Regions from separate parts of the Psychrobacillus sp. FSL K6-2836 genome, predicted to be linked through region 2. Evidence: a T-box and tRNA genes for the amino acid it is inferred to sense, from the RefSeq annotation. Region 2 holds a T-box; the other holds one or more tRNA genes.

Region 1 (11,914 bases), 2.3 Mb from region 2:
GATGCAAGGTGTAACGGATACTTTTTTCTTTCAATATATTTCAGTTCCATTCTCTAATTGGTTTAATGGGTTAGGGCTACAGGCAGCGGGATGGTCCACCTCAGCAATCATCAACACCTTGAGGGATGAAAAGCTTGATGCAGATCTTCCCAAAATAACTGTTCCTACTTTAATCGTTCATGGAGTACATGATAAGGTTATCCCATTTGAACAAGCTCAAATACTTAACCAATCCATAAAAAATTCAAACCTCGTCCCATTTCATTACAGCGGACATGGGCTTTTCTGGGAAGAACGAGTAAAGTTTAACGAGCTATTAATGCAGTTTGTTGGATAGATACAGTGGAATAAATTTAAAATACGAAGGTTCACAAGAAGCTTTTAAATATACTTGTGAACTTTATTGTTTTACACCTAAATATATAGCCAGTTATCACCCCAAATACTCACAATAAGTAGAAAATACAATCATAATATCTTATACTTATAAATGATTGAATTTTCAATTATTAAAGTGAAATATGAGAGGTGGAGAAACATGAAACTAGGTGCTTTTTCTGTAAGTTTAAATGTTAAAGATATTAATGCTTCAAAAGATTTCTATGAAAAACTTGGATTCCAATCCTTTGGAGGTGAAATTGCTCAAAATTGGTTAATCATGAAAAATGAAGATACCATAATTGGTTTGTTCCAAGGAATGTTTGAGAAGAATATTCTAACCTTTAATCCTGGATGGAATAGCAATGCCGAAAATCTAGAATCTTTTACTGACGTTCGTGAACTTCAAAAACAGCTTAAACAGAATGGAATAGAACTGCAGACAGAAGCAGATGAAACTACAGAAGGACCCGCACATTTTATACTCGAAGATCCAGATGGCAATCAGATTTTAATAGACCAACATAGATAAATTAAAAGCAAATCGAGTAGAATTTTAATAGCGCTTGAAGAAATGCAACGGGGTTCATTTGTTTAATTGAGAGATGAAGGAAAATGAAATTTTATTAATTTAATAATACATGAAGCAGGTTCAAATAGGGGAACCTGCTTTTTTATTTCTTATTGTTATACGTTAGCATCAGGAAACTTATCTGCAACAAGATTCAACACAACATTATGCTCAAGGAATGCCTTTAGACCGCAAAGAACTATGGTATATCCACCTGTTGAGTCTATTACTTGATTTACTATTTCAGATGAATTGCCCTTAAAACCATAATTTTTAATCTCAATGAATGTTCCTTCTGATTCCCTTGGAGTAAAAAGCCATTCAACATTTGTGTCATCATCAAATTGTATAAGAATTCGCTTGTTTTGTTCAATTTCCTTCACGTCAAGCTCCGCAGAAACACCGTACATCTCCCAATCCCAACGAATTTGTTTTCCCTTTTCTAATCTTCCATTGCTTTTAGTAAACCAAAATTTTGTTGTAATTTCGGGATTAACAAAAGCTTCAAATACCTCAGCTACAGGCTTTCTAATAAGCATTCCTACATTAACAGTTGATATTTCACTTAGATTGGACATTATATTCTCCTTCATTTAAAGCAATTGCCTCTTGAATAAGAGACGTAAAAACATCTGATTGGATTTCATCTATTTTTGTAATTCTAATATGTCTCATTGTTTTACCTGACCCCTGCAATAAATTATTTATATCTTTTTCTATCAGTTCATTTCCTTTTTGAAAACCTAAATTAACATGTTTTTTGGCTGTTTGCAGATAGCAAACTAATCCTTTACATGAATAGTTAGGCATCGACCATTTATATTCTTCCACAAGAGCGGGAGATGCGTCTAGAATTATTTTTCTTAATGCCTCAGCAATGCTTTGAATATCATTAGGTAAACCTCGGATAAATTTATCAACCTCTGTAATTGTTCTTGTACTATTTTCCATGGTCTATCTCCTTCCCTAGTTTTTCTAATAATAACTGCTATATAAGCCTTCTTTCATCCAATTTAAAAAAGACGCCCGAGATTACAATAATCTCAAACGTCATTTGTAACGTTCCTTTAATAGATTCTACTTCGCGTTCTCATCAGGCTGATGAATACCAAAAACATTACCTTCAGTATCAACATAATATCCCTGCCAAGCCATTCCAGGAAGAGCATACTTTGGCATTGCTACTTTTCCACCATACTCAAGGATTTTTGCTTCTGTTGAATCGTAATCTTCCACACCCAATGTACAAGAAAATCCATTCATAGGCTGGTTTTGTTCTGGAGGAGGTGTTTGACGTTTCATTAAAGCTCCATCTATACCAGGTTGACTTGCATCACCAGTAATAGCCCCAAAATAAGGCATTCCCGCAAAATCAGTCCAGTCCTGAAATGTCCACCCAAATATTTCTCCATAAAACTTCTTTGCACGGTCCATGTCATCCACATGAATTTCGAAATGAACTAATCTCCCCATAATTCTCCTCCTAGTTATCTCATTTAATAAGCAAGTATACTTTCTATCTTATTGTAATAAAGATTGAAAATTAAATCAATTTGTTAAATGACAACTAGCTTAATATTTTCACATAAACTCTATTTGGAGAATATCCATATGACTGTTAACTGATTTTATAACTAAGTAGCTTTATAAACATTGTTAATCGGTCCTGTTGAATCATTTTTCTAAGTATGCAATCAATCCATCCAAATCCTTTGCAGATGCTTTCTTAAAGGTACCCGCCATCATTTTACCAAAAAATTTAGTTATGCTGGTGAGCCCTTTTATTTCTCCGTTCAACGTAATCTCTGTAAGGTTATCAGATGAAGTAACCATATATGTAAAAATATATTCTCCTTTACCAGTTGTACCTTTCGTTCCATCACAGCGAAGAACAATTTTATACAACTCATTTAGTTCAGCAACCTCAAAATGTTCCGTAGCCACTTGTCCAAACATTTTTCTAGATTCCTTCCACTGGCTCCCTACTCTCATTGGTCCATCATCCAATCGCTCAATACCTACAAGCCCTTGCATCCAGTGATTAGCAGCCTCTAGATCAAGTAAACCATTATACACTTGCTGCTTAGTTACTTTGGTAGTTCTTTTCACTTCAAAATTAATGCTCAAGACAAATAGCCTCCTAAAATATTTTCTAAAGTATATCATACAGCCATGTAGACTTTACTTGATAAAGATAATTTTAAAGTATTATCTTTATCAAGTAATGAAGATTGACATACAAGTTACAGTAACTTAAACTTCTCTCCAAAGTTAAAACTCTCGTTATGAAAGGATGAATAAATTGACCATTGACCAACAGTCGAAGCCCCTCTCCCTTAAAGAGAAATCAATTTCTTTTCTTCAGAATGTAGCATTTGGCAATGTTCGAGAAGTTTACCAGAAATACGTAGGTCCTGGATTTCTTCATCATAACCCATTTTTCCCAGGTGATGCCAAATCTCTAATGATAGCAATGGAAGAAAATGCTGCCAAAAACCCTAATAAAAGATTTGAAGTAAAATTTGCGATTCAAGAAAAAGATATGGTTACGGTTTATTCACACATAAAACAAAATCCAGATGATCTTGGAGCAGCTGTAGTACATATCTTTCGTTTCAAAGATAACCAAATCGTTGAAATGTGGGATGTAGGTCAGCTGATACCTGAGGATTCTCCTAATAAGAATGGAATGTTTTAATAAAAACTAGAATACAAAAAAACACTCACAAATGTTGACTTAACAATTTTGTGAGTGTTTTTTTATATACCGTTAATAGATACTCTTCTTTGATAACAGCGAAAGAGAAAGATGAATTTGAAGACACTTCTAGCATTGTTTTGTCACTTCTATAAATAGTAGTATATAATGAACGTTACAACATTTTTAAAGGAGTACGAATTCATGCAAACATTAGAAAAACTTTCCGATCGGCTCTTTTATCTGCCTCCATATCAAAAAACAGATCGACCGATATTAGCTGCTATTGTAGGGGACAATCAGACATTATTGATTGATGCTGGGAATTCTTCTAATCACGCTAAATATTTTAAAGAGCAATTAGCTTCTTATCATGTCACCGGAGATATTCTGGTTCTCACACATTGGCATTGGGATCATGTATTTGGCTTAAGTGAAATGGATATGCCTTCAATTGCCAATTTCATGACCTACGACAAAGTAAAAGAACTACAAGAGTTATCATGGGAAGACAAGGAGTTGGATGGACGTGTCGAAACAGGGATTGAAATTCCGTTTTGTGCAGACGCGATAAAGCTAGAGCTTGGAAGTGTGCGAGAGGTTATCATACCAAATCCCACTATCATTTTTGAAAAGCGATTAAAACTAAATATCGGTGGGGTTACCTGTATCATTGAACATGTTGGTGGAGATCATTCATCTGATTCGAATCTCATTTATATACCGGAGGAAAAAACGCTATTTCTTGGTGATTGCCTCTATGCAAATATGTACGCAGAAAAGTGGCATTATACCATTGAAAAAATGTATAGCCTTCTGGGGAAGATTAAAGATTATGATGCAGAAATCTACTTCTTATCTCATCATCCAGCACCTTTGACAAAGGATGAGTTTGCTTCCTTTGTTTCATTATTGAAGACAAGCGCTGAATTAACGAATAAGCATAAAGGGAAAATAGAGGCAATTGAAGCAGAAATGTCCTCTCATTTTGGACGTAACTTAACCGAAGACGATTTAGAAATAATCACGTACTTTGTAGATGGTTATGCGTAACATGCATCGAAGTTTTACACATTACAAATTTTCCCAACAAGAAAGCTTACTTCTTCAAATATAGAATAATAGTGAGATGTACTCTCTTTGGATAAGTAATGTGAGATTTTCACCTTGCACTTCAGCGAAATGATTTCACCTTTGGTAGCAAGAATACTATTGGATACCAAAGGTGTTTAGTTTGCAGTTTTAGCCATGGGGGTCTCAATCAAGTAATATGGATGGACAAGAGATGCGTGATTGAGCTCTACTAATACAGTAAAAGTTGGATTACAAAAAAACACTCACAAATGTTGATTAAACAACTTTGTGAGTGTTTTTATTAAAACGTGTTTGTTTCTAATGATACCGGTGGTCGGGGTCGAACCGACACATCCAGAGGATACGGGATTTTGAGTCCCGCGCGTCTGCCAATTCCGCCACACCGGCAAAAATAAAATACTAGGCAGTTTTTTAAAAAATTGGAGGCGGCAACCGGATTTGAACCGGTGATAAAGGTGTTGCAGACCTGTGCCTTACCACTTGGCTATGCCGCCGAAAAAGTAATTGGAGCGGAAGACGAGGTTCGAACTCGCGACCCCCACCTTGGCAAGGTGGTGTTCTACCACTGAACTACTTCCGCAAAAAAACTGGGGTACCTGGATTCGAACCAGGGCATGATGGAATCAAAATCCATTGCCTTACCGCTTGGCTATACCCCAATGGGGCGACTGATGGGAATTGAACCCACGAATGCCGGAATCACAATCCGGTGCGTTAACCACTTCGCCACAACCGCCATAAATAAATAAAAAAAGAGCTAACTCAATAGGAATATGGGGCGACTGATGGGAATTGAACCCACGAATGCCGGAATCACAATCCGGTGCGTTAACCACTTCGCCACAACCGCCATTATTCAAAGTTAACTTATACATTTGGCAGGGGCAGTAGGAATCGAACCCACATCAAAGGTTTTGGAGACCTCTATTCTACCGTTAAACTATGCCCCTATTAAAAACTGGTGGTGGGGGACGGATTCGAACCGCCGAACCCGAAGGAGCGGATTTACAGTCCGCCGCGTTTAGCCACTTCGCTACCCCACCACTATAGTGGTGCCGGAAAAAGGACTTGAACCCTCAACCTACTGATTACAAGTCAGTTGCTCTACCAATTGAGCTATTCCGGCGTTTAAATATGGTGGCTCAGGACGGAATCGAACCGCCGACACAAGGATTTTCAGTCCTTTGCTCTACCGACTGAGCTACTGAGCCTTCTTCGATTTACGCTAAGCGGCGCATCTCTTTGTCAGCTTCACTCACTCTGTCAGTCACGTATTTTAATACGTTCCTTCTTTCGCTCGATTGCTTCCTCGACCTGCTTGCTTATCCTAAACCTTAAATAATAAATGGCGGTCCCGACCGGGATCGAACCGGCGATCTCCTGCGTGACAGGCAGGCATGTTAACCGCTACACCACGGGACCATTTGGTTGCGGGGACAGGATTTGAACCTGCGACCTTCGGGTTATGAGCCCGACGAGCTACCACTGCTCCACCCCGCGACAATAGAATACTTACTAATTTATTTCTTAAAGAAATGGTGGAGGATGACGGGCTCGAACCGCCGACCCTCTGCTTGTAAGGCAGATGCTCTCCCAGCTGAGCTAATCCTCCTGGGTAAAATTACGATAAGCTTCGCATCTCTGCGTCAATTTCATTCGTTCAATCAGTCACGTATATAAATACGCTCCCTCATTCTCTCAATTGTTTCCTGAATCTACTCGCTTCTCCTAATTTACATAAGATAAGCTTCGCATCTCTGCGTCAAATTGATTGAAATAATGGTGACCCCTACGGGATTCGAACCCGTGTTACCGCCGTGAAAGGGCGGTGTCTTAACCGCTTGACCAAGGGGCCATTCTTTTATGTGGAAAACTTATCTGGCGGAGAGCAAGGGATTTGAACCCTTGAGACAGTTTAACCCGCCTACACGATTTCCAATCGTGCTCCTTCGGCCACTCGGACAGCTCTCCTTAAATGGCTCCGAAGGTAGGACTCGAACCTACGACCAATCGATTAACAGTCGATTGCTCTACCACTGAGCTACTTCGGAATAATACAGCCTAGCGACGTCCTACTCTCACAGGGGGAGACCCCCAACTACCATCGGCGCTGAAGAGCTTAACTTCCGTGTTCGGTAAGGGAACGGGTGTGACCTCTTCGCCATCATCACTAGACATTATTAATTTGAAAGACAATATTTATTATACCAAAACTATATATTATTTCAAGCTTTTTTTATATTTTTTTTGTACTTTCAAAACTGGATAAACGACATTGGAACTGAAACAAATTTGGTTAAGTCCTCGATCGATTAGTATTCGTCAGCTGCACGTGTCGCCACGCTTCCACCCCGAACCTATCTACCTCATCGTCTTTGAGGGATCTTACTTACTTGCGTAATGGGAAATCTCATCTTGAGGGGGGCTTCGTGCTTAGATGCTTTCAGCACTTATCCCGTCCACACATAGCTACCCAGCGATGCTCTTGGCAGAACAACTGGTACACCAGCGGTGTGTCCATCCCGGTCCTCTCGTACTAAGGACAGCTCCTCTCAAATTTCCTACGCCCACGACGGATAGGGACCGAACTGTCTCACGACGTTCTGAACCCAGCTCGCGTACCGCTTTAATGGGCGAACAGCCCAACCCTTGGGACCGACTACAGCCCCAGGATGCGATGAGCCGACATCGAGGTGCCAAACCTCCCCGTCGATGTGGACTCTTGGGGGAGATAAGCCTGTTATCCCCGGGGTAGCTTTTATCCGTTGAGCGATGGCCCTTCCATGCGGAACCACCGGATCACTAAGCCCGTCTTTCGACCCTGCTCGACTTGTAGGTCTCGCAGTCAAGCTCCCTTCTGCCTTTACACTCTTCGAATGATTTCCAACCATTCTGAGGGAACCTTTGGGCGCCTCCGTTACACTTTAGGAGGCGACCGCCCCAGTCAAACTACCCGCCTGACACTGTCTCCTACCCGGGTTACGGGTATGGGTTAGAATTTCAATACAACCAGGGCAGTATCCCACCGACGCCTCCTCCGAAGCTGGCGCTCCGGGCTCTATGGCTCCTGCCTATCCTGTACAAGTTGCACCAAAATTCAATATCAAGCTATAGTAAAGCTCCACGGGGTCTTTCCGTCCTGTCGCGGGTAACCTGCATCTTCACAGGTACTATAATTTCACCGAGTCTCTCGTTGAGACAGTGCCCAGATCGTTACGCCTTTCGTGCGGGTCGGAACTTACCCGACAAGGAATTTCGCTACCTTAGGACCGTTATAGTTACGGCCGCCGTTTACTGGGGCTTCAATTCGCACCTTCGCTTGCGCTAAGCACTCCTCTTAACCTTCCAGCACCGGGCAGGCGTCAGCCCCTATACTTCACCTTACGGTTTTGCAGAGACCTGTGTTTTTGCTAAACAGTCGCCTGGGCCTATTCACTGCGGCTCTTCAAGGCTATTCACCCTAAAGAGCACCCCTTCTCCCGAAGTTACGGGGTCATTTTGCCGAGTTCCTTAACGAGAGTTCTCTCGCTCACCTTAGGATTCTCTCCTCGACTACCTGTGTCGGTTTGCGGTACGGGCACCTATCACCTCGCTAGAGGCTTTTCTTGGCAGTGTGAAATCAGGAACTCCGGACATACGTCCTCGCCATCACAGCTCAATGTTATAGAATGCGGATTTGCCTACATTCACACCTTACTGCTTGGACATGCATAACCAACAGCATGCTTACCCTATCCTTCTGCGTCCCCCCATTACTCAAACGGTGGTTTGGTGGTACAGGAATATCAACCTGTTATCCATCGCCTACGCCTATCGGCCTCGGCTTAGGTCCCGACTAACCCTGAGCGGACGAGCCTTCCTCAGGAAACCTTAGTCATACGGTGGACGGGATTCTCACCCGTCTTTCGCTACTCATACCGGCATTCTCACTTCTAAGCGCTCCACCAGTCCTTCCGGTCTGACTTCAACGCCCTTAGAACGCTCTCCTACCACTGATACCAAAGGTATCAATCCACAGCTTCGGTGATTTGTTTAGCCCCGATACATTTTCGGCGCAGCGTCACTCGACCAGTGAGCTATTACGCACTCTTTAAATGATGGCTGCTTCTAAGCCAACATCCTGGTTGTCTAAGCAACGCCACATCCTTTTCCACTTAACAAATACTTTGGGACCTTAGCTGGTGGTCTGGGCTGTTTCCCTCTTGACTACGGATCTTATCACTCGCAGTCTGACTCCCAAACATAAATCATTGGCATTCGGAGTTTGTCTGAATTCGGTAACCCGGGATGGGCCCCTAGTCCAAACAGTGCTCTACCTCCAAGATTCTAACGTTTGAGGCTAGCCCTAAAGCTATTTCGGAGAGAACCAGCTATCTCCAGGTTCGATTGGAATTTCTCCGCTACCCACACCTCATCCCCGCACTTTTCAACGTGCGTGGGTTCGGACCTCCAGTAAGTGTTACCTTACCTTCATCCTGGACATGGGTAGATCACCTGGTTTCGGGTCTACGACCACATACTCATTCGCCCTATTCAGACTCGCTTTCGCTGCGGCTCCGTCTTCTCAACTTAACCTTGCATGTAATCGTAACTCGCCGGTTCATTCTACAAAAGGCACGCTATCACCCATTAACGGGCTCTAACTACTTGTAGGCACACGGTTTCAGGATCTATTTCACTCCCCTTCCGGGGTGCTTTTCACCTTTCCCTCACGGTACTGGTTCACTATCGGTCACTAGGTAGTATTTAGCCTTGGGAGATGGTCCTCCCGGATTCCGACGGAATTTCACGTGTTCCGCCGTACTCAGGATACACTCAAGAGAGAATGAATTTTGGACTACGGGGCTTTTACCCTATCCTGCGGACCTTTCCAGATCGCTTCGTCTAACTCATTCCTTTGTAACTCTATGTAGAGTGTCCTACAACCCCAAGAGGCAAGCCTCTTGGTTTGGGCTATTCCCGTTTCGCTCGCCGCTACTCAGGGAATCGATTTTTCTTTCTCTTCCTCCAGGTACTTAGATGTTTCAGTTCCCTGGGTGTGTCTCAGATGCGCTATGTATTCACGCAAATGTACTGCTCCATTACGAACAGTGGGTTTCCCCATTCGGAAATCTCCGGATCAAAGCTCACTTACAGCTCCCCGAAGCATATCGGTGTTAGTGCCGTCCTTCGTCGACTCCTAGTGCCAAGGCATTCACCGTGCGCCCTTATTAACTTAACCTAAAAGTTAAAAAGTCTTACACGTTATGATTACCGAAGTAACCACAACTTGAATTTCTTGTTGTTTATTGTTTCAATGTCGTTTTATCCAGTTTTCAAAGAACAAAGGTTTTGCCCTTTGCGACGAATAATCGCAGAAGCAAATTATAAATTTGGTGGAGCCTAGCGGGATCGAACCGCTGACCTCCTGCGTGCAAGGCAGGCGCTCTCCCAGCTGAGCTAAGGCCCCGAAATTTAAAAAGGTATGGTGGGCCTAAATGGACTCGAACCATCGACCTCACGCTTATCAGGCGTGCGCTCTAACCAGCTGAGCTATAGGCCCTCTTTGAATTTCCATATATAAATATGAACATTCAAAACTGAACTGCAAAACGTTAAGATACAGATAAAGATCTGTATTCCGATATTATCCTTAGAAAGGAGGTGATCCAGCCGCACCTTCCGATACGGCTACCTTGTTACGACTTCACCCCAATCATCTGTCCCACCTTCGGCGGCTGGCTCCCGTAAGGGTTACCCCACCGACTTCGGGTGTTACAAACTCTCGTGGTGTGACGGGCGGTGTGTACAAGGCCCGGGAACGTATTCACCGTGGCATGCTGATCCACGATTACTAGCGATTCCGGCTTCATGTAGGCGAGTTGCAGCCTACAATCCGAACTGAGAACGGTTTTATGGGATTTGCTCACCCTCGCGGGGTTGCGACCCTCTGTACCGTCCATTGTAGCACGTGTGTAGCCCAGGTCATAAGGGGCATGATGATTTGACGTCATCCCCACCTTCCTCCGGTTTATCACCGGCAGTCACCTTAGAGTGCCCAACTGAATGCTGGCAACTAAGATCAAGGGTTGCGCTCGTTGCGGGACTTAACCCAACATCTCACGACACGAGCTGACGACAACCATGCACCACCTGTCACCGCTGTCCCCGAAGGGAAAACTCTATCTCTAGAGCGGTCAGCGGGATGTCAAGACCTGGTAAGGTTCTTCGCGTTGCTTCGAATTAAACCACATGCTCCACCGCTTGTGCGGGCCCCCGTCAATTCCTTTGAGTTTCAGTCTTGCGACCGTACTCCCCAGGCGGAGTGCTTAATGCGTTAGCTGCAGCACTAAGGGGCGGAAACCCCCTAACACTTAGCACTCATCGTTTACGGCGTGGACTACCAGGGTATCTAATCCTGTTTGCTCCCCACGCTTTCGCGCCTCAGCGTCAGTTACAGACCAGAAAGCCGCCTTCGCCACTGGTGTTCCTCCAAATCTCTACGCATTTCACCGCTACACTTGGAATTCCGCTTTCCTCTTCTGTACTCAAGTCCCCCAGTTTCCAATGACCTTCCACGGTTGAGCCGTGGGATTTCACATCAGACTTAAAGGACCGCCTGCGCGCGCTTTACGCCCAATAATTCCGGACAACGCTTGCCACCTACGTATTACCGCGGCTGCTGGCACGTAGTTAGCCGTGGCTTTCTAATGAGGTACCGTCAAGGTACGAGCAGTTACTCTCGTACTTGTTCTTCCCTCACAACAGAGTTTTACGATCCGAAAACCTTCTTCACTCACGCGGCATTGCTCCATCAGACTTTCGTCCATTGTGGAAGATTCCCTACTGCTGCCTCCCGTAGGAGTCTGGGCCGTGTCTCAGTCCCAGTGTGGCCGATCACCCTCTCAGGTCGGCTACGCATCGTCGCCTTGGTGAGCCGTTACCTCACCAACTAGCTAATGCGCCGCGGGCCCATCCTGTAGTGACAGCCGAGACCGTCTTTTAACATTTCCCCATGTGAGGAAATGGATTATTCGGTATTAGCCCCGGTTTCCCGGAGTTATCCCAATCTACAGGGCAGGTTGCCCACGTGTTACTCACCCGTCCGCCGCTAAATCAGAAGAAGCAAGCTTCTTCGTCATTCGCTCGACTTGCATGTATTAGGCATGCCGCCAGCGTTCGTCCTGAGCCAG
Region 2 (11,914 bases):
AACTTCGTATTAAAGCAGGTTTCTACGATCCCTGGTATGTGCAGTATGTGAACTGGATTGGAAATGCTTTTCAAGGTGATTTTGGTCGTAGTTACACATTTAACGTGCCCGTATCGAATCTAATAGCAGGTCGTGCCATAAATACATTGTGGTTATCTTTGCTAAGTGTCTTTTTACTATACTTACTCGCTATTCCTTTAGGGGTTTTAGCAGGTAGATTTCAAGATTCTTTCCTAGATAAATCAATTGTATTTTATAGCTTTATAGTTTTTGCAATACCAACATTTGTATTAGGACTTATCAATCTGTTCTTCTTTGGTTATGAACTAGGCTGGTTCCCTACAAGTGGGACGGTGGATATTAAATACGAGTCCGGAAGTGCTGGGTTCGTATGGAGTAAGTTTTATCATATTTTATTGCCAGCAATTACGTATGCCTTGCTTGCTACTACTGGAATTATCCAGTATTTACGTTCAGAAATTATCGATTCTAAGTCGATGGATTATGTACGAACCGCTAAAAGTAAGGGAATTCCGATTAACAAAGTATACTCTCGTCATATATTCCGTAACTCGTTGTTACCCATTGCAGCATTTTTAGGTTTCACGATTACAGGACTTTTAGGTGGTTCTATCTTTATTGAAACCATTTTTGGGTATCCGGGTATGGGAAAATTGTTCGTTGAGGCTATAAACGGGCGTGATTATAGTGTAATTACAGCACTTGTTATGCTTTATGGATTCTTAACATTATTAGGAAGTCTATTATCCGATATCATCATGAGCATTGTTGACCCTCGAATTAGGATTGACTAACAAAAATAATGGATAAGGAGAGTCCGAATAATGAAAAATACTGAAGCTATTGAACCAAAAGAGATAAAAGTAAGCTCTCCGCCGACAGGTTTTCAAGTAATCGCGCGGGAGTTTATGAAAGATAAATTAGCTATGTTTTCACTGATATCGTTAATCATCGTAATTGGAGGCATCTATTATTGGGCATGGCAAATCGACCAAACCCAATTGATGCGAATAAGTCTCCGAGATAAGTTAGCAGAACCAGGAGAAAAATTCTTTTTAGGTGCCGATAAAGGTGGGCGTGATATCCTTGGGCAACTAATTGTAGGTGCACGAAACTCTTTAACAATTGCGATAGTAGTAACGCTCATTACAGGTTTTGTTGGAGTTGTTATCGGACTAGTTTGTGGTTATTTTGGAGGATGGATTGATAATATCTTTATGCGAATTATTGATTTCTTCATTACAATTCCATCATTGATGATCATTATTGTATTTGTAACTATTATTCCTAAATATTCTATTGTCGAGTTTATCCTAATCATGAGTTTATTTCTCTGGGTTGGTACAGCAAGGCTGATAAGGAGTAAAGCACTCTCCGAAAGTAGAAGAGATTATATTAGTGCTTCGAAAACCTTAGGTACAAGAAATATTGTCATAATTTTTAAAGAAATGATGCCGAATTTAAGTTCTATATTAATAGTAGACATGACTTTAAACTTTGCAGGAAATGTGGGACTAGAAACTGGACTATCGTTTTTAGGATTTGGTTTACCACCTTCGACACCGAGTTTGGGGACACTTGTAAGTTATGCTACAGATCCATTCATTATGGAAAATGCATGGTGGAATTGGTTGCCGGCAGCATTATTAATCTTATTTCTTATGTTAGCGATCAATTATGTTGGTCAGGCCATTCGACGATCTGCCGATGCACGTCAACGTCTTGGTTAAATTCGTTATTAAACGCAAGAGCGTTTGATATATAAAAAGAGATAAAAAGGAGGAAAAAGAATGAATAAAAAGCTATTAGCTCTATTGGCATTGCTGTTGACACTAATGTTAGTTCTTGCCGCGTGTAATTCCGATGATGATTCAGCAACACCTGCTGATGAGCCGGAAAAAACTGAAGAAGAAGGTACAGGAGAAGAAGAAGCCGCAGAGGAAACAGAAGAAGAAGCCGAACAACCAGCTTCCGAAGAATTATTCCCGGTAGTACTTGATAATGAAGGAGAAGCTATTGACGGTGGAACTCTACAAGTAGCATTAGTAAATGATTCTCCATTCCAAGGTATTTTCTCTTATACACTATATGAGGATGCATATGATGCAGATATTATGGGCTTCTCAAGCAATGTACTATTTGACACTGACGGAGATTTCTTAATTTCTGATGGTGGTATAGCAACATTGACAGTTGATGATGCTAACAATAAAGCAACTGTTAAAATTCAAGAAGGAATTAAATGGTCTGATGGAGAGCCTCTTAAAGTGGAGGATTTAATTCAACCTTATCTAATTATCGGTCATCCAGATTATGCAGGAGTTCGTTATGATTCTGACTTCCAAAACATCGTTGGTGCTGTGGAATATCATGACGGAAAAGCAGATACAATTTCAGGTCTGAAAAAAGTGGATGAAACAACTTTAGAAATTTCATTCAATAAAATTTCACCAGCAATCTATTCAGGTGGAGACGGACTTTGGTTTTACGCTGAACCAAGTCATATTGTAAAAGATATCCCTGTTACTGAATTACTTCAAAGTGATGCAGTACGTAAAAACCCAGTTACCTTAGGGGCATTCAAATTTGATAAAATCGTTCCAGGTGAATCAGTACAATTTGTACGCAATGAGAACTACTGGAAAGGCCAATCAAAACTTGATGGTGTAGTTGTTAAAACTGTACCTAGTACATCTGCAGCAAAAGCTTTGGAAACAGGAGAATATGATATGGCTCTTGGATTCCCGACTAGTGCATATGAAAACGTAAAAGATCTTGAAAATATTACACTTCTTGGTCGTCAAGAATTGTACTACTCTTATCTAGGATTTAAACTTGGTAAGTATGACTATGATGCAAGTGTTGCAATTACAAATGAAGCAGAAGCTAAAATGGGTGACAAAGTGTTACGTCAAGCAATGGGCTATGCTTTAGATGTTGAACAGGTAAATGAAGTATTCTACTTTGATTTACGTGAACGTGCTAACTCTCTAATTCCACCAGTATTTAAATCGTTCCATGATTCATCTATCGAAGGATATAACTATGATGCAGAAAAAGCTATCCAACTTTTAGACGAAGCTGGTTATAAGGATACAGATGGCGATGGTCTTCGTGAAAACCCTAAAGGGGAAAAATTAACAATCAATCTTGCTGCAATGTCTGGTGATGAAACACAAGAACAAGTAATCTCTTACTACCTACAAAACTGGAATGAAGTTGGTTTAGATGTTCAATTAGCTACAGGCCGTCTAATCGAGTTCAACACATTCTACGATAAAGTACAAGCGGATGATCCAGAAATCGACATCTTCATGGGTGCATGGGGTACAGGTACAAACCCATCTCCAGCTGGATTATACTCTAAAACAGCAGTATATAACTTCAGCCGTTACACTTCTGAAGAGCTAGAAGGATTATTAACTGCAATCGATTCTCCAGAAGCTATTGACGGAGAGTTCCGTGGTAATAAGTTCCGTGAATGGCAAGAATATATGGTAGATGTTTCTGCAGTAATTCCATTGCAATTCCGTTACGAATTATTCCCGGTTAACGATCGTGTGAAAAACTATGACTTCGGCTATGATACAGACTTCGATTATATCGATATCGAATTAATAGCTGATACACCAGTAAAATAATATTTAAAAAAACCGCTCTTAGACGAAAGTTTAGGAGCGGTTTTTCATATGGTCTTATAAGGATGTGATACTAATAAGATTGTTAATATTTTTAATTAGTTATGGAATTGCTGTCATTTGCTGCTCCCACTTAGTACTTTATTTAAACTTTTTATCATTAGGATATTCCTGGAGATCAGTCCTCGTATATATGATGGAGTCTACTGATTTTGTTCTCTTATGTGCTTCCATAATATCTATTACTGCGGTCGTTTTCTTCCGAGGCCCATTGCGGCTTCCATCTTAGCTAAAGTTTCATTCGCTAGAGCTTGTGCTTTTGCAGCCCCTAAATCTAGAATTTCATCCAGCTCAGAAGAGTTTAGCAGCTGCTCATATCTTTCTTGAATAGGCGTAAGATGATCGATAATAACTCTTGCAACGGAAGCTTTGAAGTCTCCATATCCTTTTCCTTCATACTTTTGTACAAGTGAAGGAATTGAAACATCACTTAACGCGGATTCAATCGTTAGTAAATTGGAAACTCCAGGTTTATTTTCAGGATCAAAAGCGACGATACCTTCTGAATCTGTAACTGAGCTTTTAATTTTCTTTTCAATTTCCTTTGGACTGTCCAAAAGACGTATCGTAGCCTTCAGATTTGGATCTGATTTACTCATTTTCTTTAGTGGATCTTGTAGGGATTTAATACGAGCTCCATTTTTAGGTAATTGGATTTCAGGCATTGTTAATACCTCGCCGTAGCGTTTATTGAATCGTTCAGCTAAGTCTCTTGTTAATTCCACATGCTGTGTTTGATCATCACCAACCGGTACGATATCTGTTTGGTATAGGAGTATATCCGCAGCCATCAATGGGGGATATGTTAATAATGCAGCAGAAACAGCATCTTTACCAGTCGACTTATCTTTGAATTGCGTCATTCTTTCTAATTCACCGATATACGAAATACACTGCATAATCCATCCAGCTTGTGCATGAGCAGGAACCTCTGACTGTATAAATAATGTAGATTTCTTCGGATCGATACCTACGGCAATATATAATGCCGCTAAAGAACGTATATGATTGCTCAATTCTTTAGGATCCTGTGCAATTGTAATAGCATGTTGGTCTACAATACAAAACACGCAGTCAAAATCATTTTGTAATGCAGTGAACTGTCTGAAGGCACCAATGTAATTCCCTAGGGTGATAATCCCTGTTGGTTGTACGCCTGAAAAAATTTTCTTCATTTTTCGTATCTCCTTTTCCTATTGAGAATATAAAAAAACATCATGCATCCCTATAAAAGGGACGAATGATGTTAAATCCGTGGTACCACCCAGCTTGCTAAAAATAATTAGCCACTCTTCTTCGTAACGGGAAGGGGACGGTATACGCTACTCACTTTCACATATACTGCTCAGAAGCCCATTCCATTTACAGTATGATCTGTTTACAGCGCCACAGACTCTCTTAACATACGATAGTAAATGTACTTATCTTCATCAAAGCTCAAGTTATTTAGTTTTGATTATTATATATAGAAGAAACACAAAAATCAAGTACTCTTAGTAACTATAATAGATGAACAAAGCAATACACATACAAAATAAATTGGATAGCCCTAATGCAATAATCGGTTTATGTGGAAAAGAAAATATTTCAGACGGTAATCGCATCTTTTCTGCCTCTTTTTTCATATGTTTAGGCGTAAATACTTTACGTGTACTTTCAGTAAAAAAGTCAAAAAAACCACCTGAAACGACATATGTCATCAAACCAACAAACGTGACTGTTCCGCCAACAAAAAAGGACATGTTTATGTAAGGTACGAGTTGGATATTTTTATAAACTAAAAGCATTAGTACAAAAATAACTATCTGACAGCCAAGAAAGTAAATTAATCTATTTTTCATATTTCACCTCTATCAATTGTAAATTATAAAATAGACACAGAAAATATGCAAAATATTGATTAATTAATTTAACAAAAAAAAGCAATTTTGTTTCCAAACATTCACAATTGTTAGGACAATGTAATGATTTTGTTACACTATTGTAAAAATATTTAAAAAAAACCTGTACAAGCGTAAAAGAAAATGTATAATAAATATTGTAATGAATTTTTCTGAATATTTAAGGAGGTTATTTTTTTGAAGAATAGCAAGCTTGTATGGCTTTTAAGCCTACTGTTAGTTGTTGCTTTATTCCTAGCTGCTTGTGGTGGCGATGATGAAGGTAAAGAAACAACTACAGACACAGACGAAAAAGAAGGTACAACAGAAGAAACAGAAGAAGTAGCAGACGAAGATCAAGTTCTTAACCTGATCATGACTGCAGAAATTCCAACAATGGACTCAGCTCTAGTAACTGATGCAGTTGGTTTTGATCTACTTAACAACGTAAACGAAGGTTTATACCGTTTGAGTCAAGAAAATATTGCTGTTCCAGCACTTTCTGATGGTGAACCAAAAGTTTCTGAAGATGGATTAGTTTATACATTCACTTTACGTGATTCTAACTGGTCTGATGGTACTCCAGTAACTGCAAATGACTTTGAATTTGCTTGGAAACGTGCTATGAACCCAGATACTGCATCTGAATACGGTCCATACATGATGTCTGGCGTTATCAAAAATGCAACAGCAATTTCTAATGGTGAAGCTGAATACACTGAATTAGGTATTAAAGCGCTTGACGAAAAAACATTAGAAGTAACGCTTGAAAAACCAATTCCTTACTTCCTATCACTTATGTCATTTGGAACATTCTTACCACAAAAAGAAGAATTCGTTACAGCGCAAGGTGAAAACTACGCGAAAAATTCTGAATCACTTTTATACAACGGACCATTTACTTTAGCTAACTGGGACGGTACAGGTTTATCTTGGCAACTACTTAAAAATGAGCAGTACTGGGATAAAGAAACTGTAAAACTTACTGAAATTAACTATGATGTAGTAAAAGAAACTGCAACTGCAGTAAACTTATATACAAATGGTGAAAAAGATCGTGCTGGACTATCAGGAGAATATGCAATGCAATATGCTGCTGATCCAGAATTATTAACTGAATTAGAAACTTCAGTATTCTATTTCAAATATAATCAAGAACGTCTTGGAGAAAAAACTCCACTTGCTAACGTAAATATTCGTGAAGCAATTTCTAAAGCATTCAACAAAGAAGATTTAGCTTCTGTAGTATTAGCAAATGGTTCTACAGCTGCATATTCATTCATTCCAAAAGATTTCGTTTTTGATGAAGATGGAAATGACTTCCGTGACGCTAACGGAGACATGGCTGTGTTCAATGTAGATGAAGCAAAAGCTGCATGGGAAAAAGGTTTAGCAGAGCTAGGTGTTACTGAACTTTCTATAGAAATTCTTGGTGGAGACACTGAACTTTCTAAAAAAATGGATGAATACTTCAAAGCTCAATTAGAAGGTAACTTACCTGGTTTAACTATTACTCTTAAAGAAGTTCCATTTAATGTTCGTTTAGATCTTGATACAAACCAAGACTATGACATTCAAGTTGCAGGATGGGGACCAGATTACCAAGATCCATTCACATTCTTAAGCCTATGGGAAACTGACGGTGGTAACAACCAAATGTCATACTCAAATCCTGAGTACGATCAATTGTTACAAGATATTAATGGTTCTTTAGCTCAAGACATTCCAGCTCGTTGGGAAGCAATGGCTAAAGCCGAAAAAATGATCGTTGACCAAGATTTCGCAGTTGGACCAATCTACCAACGTGGATTAATGTTCCTTCAAAAACCTTATGTTAAAGGTGTAATTGCTCATCCATTCGGTGGAGATTACAGCTATAAATGGGCTTATATCGAAGGTAAGTAAGATAGTTAAAAAGATTTAAAATCTCATAGTTAGAGAGTATATGGTATCCAAATGGATCATGTACTCTCTTTTTAAATGAATCTGAATTCACAAAATATTTAATATTAATAATTTGATTTTGACAATTACCCTTGTTATCTGTTTATATATATTAGTAACATATTAATCTTAAAAAATATTTTTGTAGGAGGTGCAAAGATGGCAAAATACATTACTCGTCGTGTTTTTTATATGTTTATAACATTTTTCCTGATTGCGACGGCAACATTTTTCTTAATGAAGGCGCTTCCAGGATCCCCGATTAGCTCTGCTTCAAAACTATCCCCTACACAACTTGCGGTAGTTGAAGCGAAATATGGACTAGATCAACCGATTCCAGTACAATACGCGAAGTACATGTTGAATTTGGCGCAAGGCGACTTAGGTAACTCATTTCAATTTAAGAATGCTAGCGTAACAGATTTAATCATAGATCGTTTAGGACCATCTATGTTACTTGGAACTCAAGGTTTAGTGCTTGGTGTAGCGTTAGGAATACTATTAGGTATGATTGCAGCACTAAGACAAAATACTATTTGGGATTACGGTAGTACATTTGTGGCTATCATCGGTATTTCTATTCCATCTTTCGTTTTTGCCACTTTTCTTCAATATTGGTTGGCTGTTGAATGGAAAATATTCCCTGTCGGTTTGTGGAAGGATGGCTGGATGTCCAGCGTACTCCCATCTATTGCTTTAGCAATGGGACCACTTGCAACGGCTTCTCGATTTATACGTACGGAAATGATTGAAGTTTTAAGTTCAGATTATATTACTTTGGCAAAGTCTAAAGGAGCCAATGGTTTCGAAGTAGCATTTAAGCATGCTTTCCGAAATGCATTAATCCCACTAGTTACTGTTTTAGGACCACTAGCAGCTGGATTATTAACAGGATCTCTTGTTATTGAAAAAATCTTTGCAATACCAGGTATTGGAGAGCAATTTGTTAAATCCATTATGTCTAATGACTTCTCTATCATTATGGGAACAACATTATTCTTCTCTGCATTCTTAATTGTCGTAATATTCTTAGTAGATGTACTTTATGGTATCATCGATCCACGTATTCGTTTGTCAGGAGGTAAAGATTAATGAAACACGACTTACAAAAACCACCTGCAGATTCATTTGAAAGAATTGAATTAGATGCTAGTCATGCGGAGCGTATTGCAAAACCAAGTTTAAGTTTCTGGCAGGATGCTTGGCTTCGAATTCGTAAAAATAAAGCCGCGATAGTGAGTATGTTCATTTTGGCTTTCATTATCATTATGGCCTTTGTCGGACCAATGATTAGCCCGCATGATGCGGAGACACAAACAATCACTCATGCTAATTTACCTCCAAAGGTTCCCGGTATTGAAAAGCTTGGAATAATGGATGGTGTTGGTACTCTAGCTGGTAAAGAAGTAGACTTATATGAAATGAAAAAAGTAGATACGTATTATTGGTTTGGTACAGACGGTTTAGGCCGCGACATGTTCTCACGAGTTTGGGAAGGTACACAAATCTCTTTACTCATCGCTTTCGTGGCAGCTATAATCGATATGGTTATCGGAGTTGCTTACGGTGGAATCTCTGGTTACTATGGCGGTCGTGCCGATGATATTATGCAACGTATTGTAGAGATTCTATATGGTATACCAACACTTGTAATAGTTATACTCATGCTTAGCTTTATGGATCCAGGTATTACCGCGATTATTATCGCAATTACCATTACTGGATGGATTGGAATGTCCCGTATTGTACGTGGCCAAGTATTAAAATTCAAAAACCAAGAATTTGTATTAGCTTCACGTACATTAGGTGCAACAAATAGTCGAATTATTACAAAACATATTTTACCTAATATTTTAGGTATTATTATTATTAATACAATGTTCACTATTCCAACTGCAATTTTCTTTGAAGCATTTTTAAGCTTCATTGGTTTAGGTTTACAACCACCTGACGCATCTTTAGGGACTCTTATTAATGACGGGTACAAATTGGTTCAATTCCAACCACATATTCTCTTGTTCCCATCTATTATTATTAGTTTACTAATGATTGCATTCAACTTACTTGGTGATGGATTACGTGACGCACTTGATCCAAAAATGAAAGACTAATAGGGGGAAAGCATAATGGAAAACATATTAGAAGTTAATGACCTAGAGCTTTCCTTCCATACATTTGCTGGTGAAGTAAAAGCCATTCGTGGTGTTAACTTCGACTTAAAAAAAGGAGAAACACTTGCAATTGTTGGAGAGTCTGGTTCTGGTAAGTCAGTTACAACGAAGGCAATTATGCGTTTATTGCCTGAATCAAGTTCAGAATTTAAAAATGGTCAAATATTATTTAACGGAAAAGATTTGACTAAGCTATCGGATAAAGAGATGCAAAAGATTCGTGGGAAAGATATATCGATGATTTTCCAAGATCCAATGACTTCTTTAAATCCAACGATGACAATTGGGAACCAAATCATGGAACCGATTTTAAAGCACCAGAAAGTTAGTAAATCAGAAGCACGTAAAGTGGCAGTTGATCTTTTACGTTTAGTAGGTATGCCTAAACCAGAAGCTCGTATTAAACAATATCCTCACCAATTCTCTGGTGGTCAACGTCAACGTATTGTAATCGCTATTGCATTGGCATGTAATCCACAGATTCTTATCGCGGATGAGCCTACTACTGCGTTAGATGTAACAATACAAGCACAAATTTTAGAATTAATGAAGGACCTACAAAAGAAAATAGATACATCTATCATTTTCATTACACATGACCTTGGGGTTGTTGCTAATGTTGCAGATAGAGTGGCAGTAATGTATGGTGGTAAAATTGTGGAGATTGGGACAGTAGATGAAATATTCTACAATCCGCAACATCCATATACATGGGGCTTACTAAGCTCAATGCCATCATTAGATACAGCAGAAGAAAAATTATATGCAATTCCAGGAACTCCTCCTGATTTATTGTATCCTCCAAAAGGAGATGCATTTGCTCTACGTAGTGATTATGCATTGAAAATAGATTTAGAGGAAGCACCGCCGTTCTTTAAGGTAAGTGACACTCACTCTGCAGCAACATGGTTGTTACATCCAGATGCGCCAGAAGTAGAACCACCGCTAGCAATTGTAGAGCGCATGAAAAAATTCCCTGGCAGTCGTTATTATGAAGGAACGGAAGGAGGTACTTACTGATGGCTGAAAAATTATTAGAAATTAAAAATCTTAAACAGTATTTCAATCAAGGTAAGCCTAATGAAGTTCGCGCTGTTGACGATATCAGCTTTGATATTTATAAAGGGGAAACACTTGGACTAGTTGGAGAATCGGGTTGTGGTAAATCTACAACAGGTCGTACAATTATCCGTCTTTACGATGCAACAGATGGACAAGTTATTTATGATGGTATAGATGTACATGATAAAAAATCTAAAAAAGATTTAAAAACATTTAACCGTAAAATGCAAATGATTTTCCAAGATCCATATGCATCTTTGAATCCACGTATGAAAGTACTGGATATCATTGCAGAAGGTCTTGATATTCATGGACTTGTGAAAAACCCAAAAGAACGTAAAGAACGTGTGGTTGAATTATTAGAAACGGTAGGTTTGAATCGTGAGCATGCAGATCGATATGCACATGAGTTTTCTGGTGGCCAACGTCAACGTCTAGGTATTGCGAGAGCATTAGCAGTTAACCCAGAATTCATCATTGCTGATGAGCCGATCTCCGCATTAGATGTTTCTATTCAAGCACAAGTAGTTAACCTATTAAAAGAGTTACAGGAAGAAAAAGGATTAACTTACTTGTTTATTGCCCATGATTTATCGATGGTTAAATACATTTCCGATCGTATAGGTGTAATGTATTTTGGTAAGCTAGTAGAACTAGCCCCAGCAGAAGATTTATACAATAATCCTATGCATCCATATACACAGTCATTATTATCTGCTATACCGCTTCCTGATCCAAATTATGAGCGTAATCGTGTGCGTAAATCATACGATCCAGCTTCTCATAATTACCAGGACGGGGAAGAGATAGCGATGCGTGAAGTAACCCCTGGACATTTCGTATATTGTTCAGCAAAAGAGCTTGCAACTTTACAAGCTATATCAAATTCGTAAGTTTAATAATTCAACGAGGCTGGGACAGAACCCCAAAACAGCATTTTTCTCTGTGAGAAAAATGCTGTTTTTTTGCTGTGCACAAAATTGATTTCCATTCCAGGGACGCTTACCACGGGCGTAGCCTGAGCCTGTAGTCTCAGGCGTTATGCTATTCCCGTAGGAGTCGCCCCTCCAAACCGCTTGCGCGTCGATGTGAGGTCTCATCTGTCTCACTCATCCCGCCGAAGCCGCCACCTTGCACT

The links. The T-box of region 2 lies ahead of trpS (tryptophan--tRNA ligase). A T-box ahead of a tRNA ligase gene usually reads a tRNA of that ligase, here a tRNA-Trp.
Region 1: it has a tRNA-Trp gene. The T-box ahead of trpS (tryptophan--tRNA ligase) is inferred to sense a tRNA for this amino acid. The anticodon was not compared.

Annotation. Positions count from the first base shown of each region.
Region 1 is NZ_JBBOOM010000001.1:3,236,663-3,248,576, reverse strand. It holds gene MKY37_RS15575 (alpha/beta fold hydrolase) at 1-337, shown strand, start outside; gene MKY37_RS15570 (VOC family protein) at 539-910, shown strand; gene MKY37_RS15565 (SRPBCC family protein) at 1,066-1,527, opposite strand; gene MKY37_RS15560 (DUF1801 domain-containing protein) at 1,511-1,900, opposite strand; gene MKY37_RS15555 (VOC family protein) at 2,027-2,422, opposite strand; gene MKY37_RS15550 (SRPBCC family protein) at 2,624-3,076, opposite strand; gene MKY37_RS15545 (nuclear transport factor 2 family protein) at 3,243-3,647, shown strand; gene MKY37_RS15540 (MBL fold metallo-hydrolase) at 3,852-4,700, shown strand; tRNA gene MKY37_RS15535 (tRNA-Leu) at 5,047-5,129, opposite strand; tRNA gene MKY37_RS15530 (tRNA-Cys) at 5,163-5,236, opposite strand; tRNA gene MKY37_RS15525 (tRNA-Gly) at 5,248-5,322, opposite strand; tRNA gene MKY37_RS15520 (tRNA-Gln) at 5,330-5,401, opposite strand; tRNA gene MKY37_RS15515 (tRNA-His) at 5,403-5,478, opposite strand; tRNA gene MKY37_RS15510 (tRNA-His) at 5,517-5,592, opposite strand; tRNA gene MKY37_RS15505 (tRNA-Trp) at 5,619-5,692, opposite strand; tRNA gene MKY37_RS15500 (tRNA-Tyr) at 5,702-5,785, opposite strand; tRNA gene MKY37_RS15495 (tRNA-Thr) at 5,793-5,868, opposite strand; tRNA gene MKY37_RS15490 (tRNA-Phe) at 5,878-5,953, opposite strand; tRNA gene MKY37_RS15485 (tRNA-Asp) at 6,089-6,164, opposite strand; tRNA gene MKY37_RS15480 (tRNA-Met) at 6,168-6,242, opposite strand; tRNA gene MKY37_RS15475 (tRNA-Val) at 6,279-6,354, opposite strand; tRNA gene MKY37_RS15470 (tRNA-Glu) at 6,523-6,597, opposite strand; tRNA gene MKY37_RS15465 (tRNA-Ser) at 6,622-6,713, opposite strand; tRNA gene MKY37_RS15460 (tRNA-Asn) at 6,719-6,793, opposite strand; rRNA gene rrf (5S ribosomal RNA) at 6,802-6,917, opposite strand; rRNA gene MKY37_RS15450 (23S ribosomal RNA) at 7,035-9,963, opposite strand; tRNA gene MKY37_RS15445 (tRNA-Ala) at 10,116-10,191, opposite strand; tRNA gene MKY37_RS15440 (tRNA-Ile) at 10,208-10,284, opposite strand; rRNA gene MKY37_RS15435 (16S ribosomal RNA) at 10,379-11,914, opposite strand, start outside.
Region 2 is NZ_JBBOOM010000001.1:905,231-917,144, reverse strand. It holds gene opp4B (oligopeptide ABC transporter permease) at 1-815, shown strand, start outside; gene MKY37_RS04495 (ABC transporter permease) at 846-1,751, shown strand; gene MKY37_RS04490 (oligopeptide ABC transporter substrate-binding protein) at 1,812-3,662, shown strand; gene trpS (tryptophan--tRNA ligase) at 3,902-4,894, opposite strand; T-box leader at 4,949-5,162, opposite strand; gene MKY37_RS04480 (DUF3899 domain-containing protein) at 5,213-5,560, opposite strand; gene MKY37_RS04475 (peptide ABC transporter substrate-binding protein) at 5,798-7,504, shown strand; gene opp3b (oligopeptide ABC transporter permease) at 7,703-8,635, shown strand; gene opp3C (oligopeptide ABC transporter permease) at 8,635-9,654, shown strand; gene MKY37_RS04460 (ABC transporter ATP-binding protein) at 9,670-10,734, shown strand; gene MKY37_RS04455 (ABC transporter ATP-binding protein) at 10,734-11,669, shown strand.